DNA from 2 places in the Erwinia sp. HR93 genome. Region 1 is predicted to be linked to the other one. Evidence: predicted binding sites of a transcription regulator. Region 1 holds the regulator's gene; the other holds the start of a gene.
What was found. The regulator PurR, encoded in region 1, represses purine synthesis genes. The targets are predictions, from matches to a motif close to CANGCAAACGTTTGCNTG.

Region 2: a site for PurR is predicted at 1,446-1,463, ahead of cvpA (colicin V production protein). Genes of this name have one in related genera too.

The regions. Positions count from the first base shown of each region.
Region 1 is NZ_JAXUDP010000001.1:3,242,598-3,245,767, reverse strand. Features, by position in the region: gene punR (DNA-binding transcriptional activator PunR) at 1-795, shown strand, start outside; gene purR (HTH-type transcriptional repressor PurR) at 813-1,841, opposite strand; gene SFA31_RS15160 (YnhF family membrane protein) at 2,112-2,201, shown strand; partial or broken gene SFA31_RS15155 (MFS transporter) at 2,465-3,170, shown strand, end outside.
Region 2 is NZ_JAXUDP010000001.1:3,779,459-3,782,628, forward strand. Features, by position in the region: gene purF (amidophosphoribosyltransferase) at 1-867, opposite strand, end outside; gene cvpA (colicin V production protein) at 905-1,390, opposite strand; gene dedD (cell division protein DedD) at 1,580-2,275, opposite strand; gene folC (bifunctional tetrahydrofolate synthase/dihydrofolate synthase) at 2,265-3,170, opposite strand, start outside.

The sequences.
Region 1 (3,170 bases):
CAGCTTGAATCATGGCTGGCTACGCCTCTGTTTATACGCCGGCATCGCGATGTGGAACTCACGGCAGCGGGCGTTTATTTTCTTAAAGAGGGGCGTTCTGTTATCAAAAAAATGCAGGCAACGCGTCTGCAGTGTCAGCAAATCGCCAACGGCTGGCGCGGTCGTCTTTCCATTGCGGTAGATAATATTGTTAAACCTGCGCGAACCCGCCAGTTAGTGCTGGATTTTTATCGGCATTTTCCCGATGTAGAACTGTGTTTGTCGAAGGAGGTTTTCAATGGCGTTTGGGATGCGCTGGCGGATGAACGCGTTGAAGTGGCTATTGGTGCCACTCAGGCGGTCCCCGTTGGAGGGCGCTATGCGTTCCGTGATATGGGAGCACTGCGCTGGCGATGCGTAGTTTCTCATCTTCATCCTTTGGCACACTCAAGGCAAAAACTCAGTGATGAACAGCTTCGACCGTGGCCGTCACTGGTACTGGAAGATACTTCGCGGACATTGCCGAAACGCGTGACGTGGCTATTAGATAACCAGCGGCGTATCGTCGTGCCCGACTGGGCATCGGCGGCAGATTGTATCAATGCCGGGCTGTGTACTGGAATGGTTCCTGCCCATATGGCGCAGCCGTGGATTGAGAGCGGGGACTGGCGCGTTTTGCAACTGGAAAACCCCTTCCCGGATGCGGCTTGCTGTGTAAGCTGGCGGCAGGATAATCCGTCTCCGGCCCTGAACTGGCTATTAGCCTATCTGGGCGATAGTGAGACATTAAATCACGAATGGCTACGGGAGCCCTGAATAGAGCTCCGGAATCGTTACTGGCGGCGATAATCGCGGAAGGGACCATCGGCCACAGAACGGCGTTCTACCAGCCGTGGATGCACTTCAATTGTCTTTGATTGTTCGCGTTTATTAATAATGCGATCGAGCAGCATATTAAATGCCGTTTCGCCCAAAGAGTCTTTTGGCTGATGCACCGTGGTCAGCGCGGGCGTAAAGTAGCGGGCGTTGCGGACGTTATCATAACCAATAATGGAAATATCCTGTGGAACACGCAATCCCATTTCATCCGCCGCGCAGATGGCGCCCATTGCCATAATGTCGCCACCGCAGAATATTGCGGTGGGGCGCTGCGGTTTTGAAAGAATTTGCTGCATTGCCCGATAGCCGGACTCTGGTTCAAAATCACCTTGCACAATCCAGTCTTCATTCACTGTGATTTGAGCCTCTTCCAGCGCCTTCATAAATCCAGCTAGCCTCCCGGCACCGGTGTTACGATGCAGGGAGCCGGGGATCGCGCCAATATCGCGATGCCCGCGTTCAATTAAATAGCGCCCGGCTATATAACCGCCAGAGAAGGAGTTATCGACGACGGAGTCAGTAAAGTCGGCTTTGGCTTCGCCCCAGTCCATGACCACCATTGGAATATGACGATACTCTTCAAGCGTTGCGAGTAAGGGATGTGGGTATTCGGAGCACATAACCAATAGTCCATCGACGCGCTTTTGCGCCATCATAGATAAGTAAGCCCGCTGTTTTTCCAAATTATTCCAGGCGTTACCCAGAATAAGCGTGTAGCCTTTGGCAAAGCAGTTTTTTTCCACGCCTTCAATGATTTCAGCGAAATAAGGCGCTTCACTGCTGGTGGCAAGCAGACCTATTGTTTTCGTGTGATTCACTTTCAGGCTGCGCGCTACGGCGCTGGGGGAATAATGCAGTTCTTTAATTGCTGTCCAAACCGCGTTTCGCGTCTCTTCTGCAACGAAGCGAGTTTTGTTAATTACGTGAGATACGGTAGTGGTGGAAACGTTTGCGCGCTTAGCGACATCTTTAATGGTGGCCATCAGGCGTTTCTCCCAGCCATAGCGTATTCTCCTGAAAATGGGGTTAAACGTTTGCTAAGCCTGATTTACACCGAATAGCAGATATCACGGAAGTTCAGGCGAAGGAAACAGGGAATCAACAAATAATTAGCGGAGGATTTTGTCCGATCTATAGCAAAAGGGGAAGAGGCAAATTGCGCAACCGATGAATTCCAGTAAGATTTACGCTATTTTTATGGGGAATAGCGTAATAGACGCTGAAATAAGAGAATAACCAAAGGAGCTGACAATATGAACGCTGAATTAAAATACGCATTAATTACGACCATAGCCGCATTAGGCGTTATCGTCATTGGTGCGTTAACTGCCGTTACTCATTAATTATTGACCAGGCCAGTGAGCGTTGCCGCTGGCCCGGTCATTGTTCATTCACTGCGCGCACAGCTATTTTTTTGAAATAGCTGTCTCCCGAGTTCCTCAATATTATTGCCGCTTATGCAATACTGTTTTGTCGCTTACAACTCTTTAACTTTTCTGTATGCCCTGACATCATATGCGCGACATAGCGACGATGTCGCCTAAATCATCAACGTGTTGGGGCTATAAATTTCACTTCAGCGCCTGATACATCCAGAGAGTCAATCATGAAATTAAATTATCCTTTGCTGGCGCTTGCCGTCGGCGCATTTGGCATTGGAACAACTGAATTTTCTCCAATGGGCCTGTTGCCCACTATCGCGGAAGGCGTCGGGGTTTCTATTCCAGTTGCAGGAATGCTGATTAGCGCATATGCCATTGGAGTTATGTTTGGCGCGCCGCTGATGACGTTACTTCTATCTCACAGAGCCAGGCGCAGCGCGCTGCTATTTCTAATGGGGATTTTCACCCTTGGGAACATACTGTCAGCGATTGCGCCGAATTATACGCTGCTGTTGATTTCGCGCATTATCACCAGTTTGAATCATGGGGCATTTTTTGGTTTAGGTTCAGTGGTGGCTGCCGGTCTTGTGGCAAAAGAAAAACAGGGAAGCGCGGTGGCGACCATGTTTATGGGGCTGACGATTGCAAATATTGGCGGGGTACCAGCAGCAACGTGGCTAGGGAATACGATAGGCTGGCGAATGTCTTTTCTGGCAACCGCAGGATTGGGCGTATTGGCGATGATAGGCCTGTGGGTCTCTCTGCCTAAGGGAGGAGAAGGGGTGAGGCCTGATGTGCGACGCGAGCTTGCAGTCATGCTGCGCCCGCAGGTGCTAACCGCGCTGCTCACTACGGTATTAGGCGCAGGGGCGATGTTTACGCTGTATACCTATATCGCTCCGGTCTTACAGCGAGTGACTCACGCCAGCG
Region 2 (3,170 bases), 540 kb from region 1:
GCGCGCAATTTTCTCACCGAGTTTTTTCCCCATACCAATACGAGCGCTATACACGGAAATTTTATCCAAAAATGAATCCGGGCGCGCGAAATAGACATACTCAAACAAACACGGGGAATAGCCCGGATTATCCGCACACTGGCGCGTATAAAGCTGCCCCTGCTCGGTAATATAAACGGCTTCACCCGGCGCAACGTCGCGTAAAAACGCAAAGCCCAGCGTGTCCAGCGCCACGCTTTCGGACGCCACCATATATTCAGTGCCGCTTCCGTCAACGTCGCGCTTTCCTAACACCAGAGGACGGATCCCGTTAGGATCGCGAAAAGCCACCATGCCATGGCCGATAATCATCGCCACGCAGGCATAAGCGCCGCGAATTTGCCGGTTGGTCGCCGCGACGGCGGCGAAGATATTGTCAGCCTGCAGCGGATAATGCTGAAAGCTATCCAGCGCGCTGGCAAAAATATTTAGCAGAATTTCCGAGTCGGAAGTCGTATTGATATGGCGCCGTTTTTCTTCAAAAAGCTGACGCCGAAGTTCATGCGCATTAGTGAGGTTACCGTTGTGCGCCAGGGTAATACCGTACGGTGAGTTCACATAAAATGGTTGCGCTTCAGAAGCGCTGGAACTGCCAGCGGTCGGATAACGGACGTGCCCGATCCCCATATTGCCCTGCAGGCGCTGCATATGACGCACGTCAAACACATCGTTCACCAGGCCATTCGCTTTACGCAGCCTAAAATGATTGGCTTTATCAATCGTGATAATGCCAGCGGCATCCTGGCCCCGATGCTGCAACACCGTTAACGCATCATAAATCGACTGGTTTACCGGCATAACACCGGCGATACCGACAATACCGCACATACTGTCTTTTCCTCATTAAGCCGCGCCCCCGGCGTTATTACCGGGGTAAGAAACTCGACGAGCTTTGAAGGTAGTCGAAAAACCACCTAATGATGAAACTGAACTGCGGAACCAATTGCGACTGCTGCCAGTCGGCGCTTTTTGACAAACCGGTAAAAGTATCCAGGAAAAATAGTAGCGCGGCGACTATCAACACGCCACGCAGCGCGCCAAAGCAGACGCCTAAAACGCGATCGGTCCCTGAAAGCCCTGTTTTCTCTACCAACTGCCCTATTACATAATTCACCACGGCGCCGACAATCAGCGTTGCGATAAACAGTACCGCGATCGCAATCCCGTTTCGTACCAGTGCATCATTAAAGCCTGTGAACCAGCTTGCCAGGTAAGTGTAATAATGGCTGGCGACAAAAAAAGCGCATCCCCAGGTAATCAGTGAAAGCGCTTCCCGTACAAACCCGCGAATCAGGCTTACCAGGCTCGAAAAACCTACAACTGCAATAATGGCGTAATCAATCCAAACCATAAAAATCCCACACAAATCTACCCTGGCTTCCCGTCCGGGGCAGATTCTAACAGAAAAAGAAAACGTTTGCGTAGAGGTTTCCGTCCTCTGGCACAAAAAGAAAACGGCGCAAAATAGTTCACTATTTAGGCTGCCGGCGGTGTGTGACCCACTCTCGCCGGCGCGGATGCATTATGTTACAGCGTGCTGTTACGGGGTATATTTTTTTACTACGCCGCTCAAACCACCTGATAACCGCGTTAATTCTGCGCGAGAAGCTTCCAGCCGTTCACGAGAAGCATCAGGCCCAACCAGGATACGATTTATCTTGCCCTGTACCGGCGTAGCAGGAATGGTATAGGCTCGGTAACCTGCCCCGCGAAGTTTCGCCACAATTTCATTGGCTTTATCCGCATTCTTTAACGCACCCAGTTGAATAACCCAGGCGCTGCCCGCTGGCGCGATATCCTTAACCTGCGGTTTTGGCGCTGGCGGCGGCGCTGGCTGAGGTTTATTTTCCGGCTTTGGCGCAGGTTTTTGTTGGGGCTGAACCTGTGGTTTTGATTTTGGCTGGGGTTTCGGCGCCGGCGTACTCACCTCGTTCACCGGCGTGTCGTCCATACGCTCACCGGCCATCTCAGGCAGGCGAGATGCATCTACGCCTGCGGCGTTACTGGCCCTAATCTCCTCCGCCGCGCCTTCCGGCGGCTGGCTGGGCAAAGACTGGCTAACGGGTGGAAGCATATCCTGCTCATTGTTATCACCGGGCTTTGGCACCAGCGGAATAGCGGCGAATTCATCTTTATAGTGTTTTTTTTGCCCGTCCAGCAGCCCCGGCAGCACGATAACCCCCACGGCCACCAGCACAATCGTCCCAACTAATCGATTCTGAAATTTACTCGCCACCGCGTTTCTCTGCCTCCATTAACGACATGACCTGCGCTACGGTATGAAAAGAGCCGCATACCAGCACGGTATCGTCTTTATTCGCCTCTGCGCACGCCGCGCGCCACGCCTCGGCTACGCTATCAAACCCCGGCCCAACCCCTGCGGGCAGGTGCGCGAGCAACCGCTGAGCCGTTGCGCCGCGCGGCCCTTCAAGAGAAGCACAATACCAGCTATCCACCAGCGGCTCCAGACACGCAAGCGTACCGGCAATATCTTTATCGTGCAGCATCCCGACCACGGCCAGTAGACGGCCAGCGCGCGGCCGCTGATTTAAACGATCAACCAGATACGCGGCGGCATGAGGGTTATGCGCCACATCGAGTATCACACACGGCGCTTTACCCGCTATTTGAAAACGGCCGGGCAACGCCGCCTGCGCCAGACCGGCGCGTATCGCCGCCTCGCTCACCGGCAAACCGCTAGCGCGCAGCGCGGCCAGCGCAGTAGCCGCATTGGGCAATGGAACCTGCGGCAGCGGAAGCGCGGCCAGTTCGCCGCACGTATCGGAAAATGCCCAGCTTGTATCATCTGCGCTATAGCGCCAGGCGTCGTTGCGCGCCTGAAGCAGCGCGCCCGTTGCTTCAGCCACGGCGGCAATGCTGCGCGGCATATCGGGTTCACCAACAATGGCAGGCTTATGCGCACGAAAAATGCCCGCTTTTTCGCGCCCAATACTCTCTCTGTCCGGCCCCAGCCAGTCGGTATGATCGAGCGCGATACTGGCTATCGCGGCAACATCGGCATCAACCAGGTTGGTAGCATCCAAACGCCCGCCTAACCCAACCTCCAGTATCACGACATCCAGCTGTGCCTGTCTGAACAACCACAGAGCGGACAGCGTGCCGAATTCAAA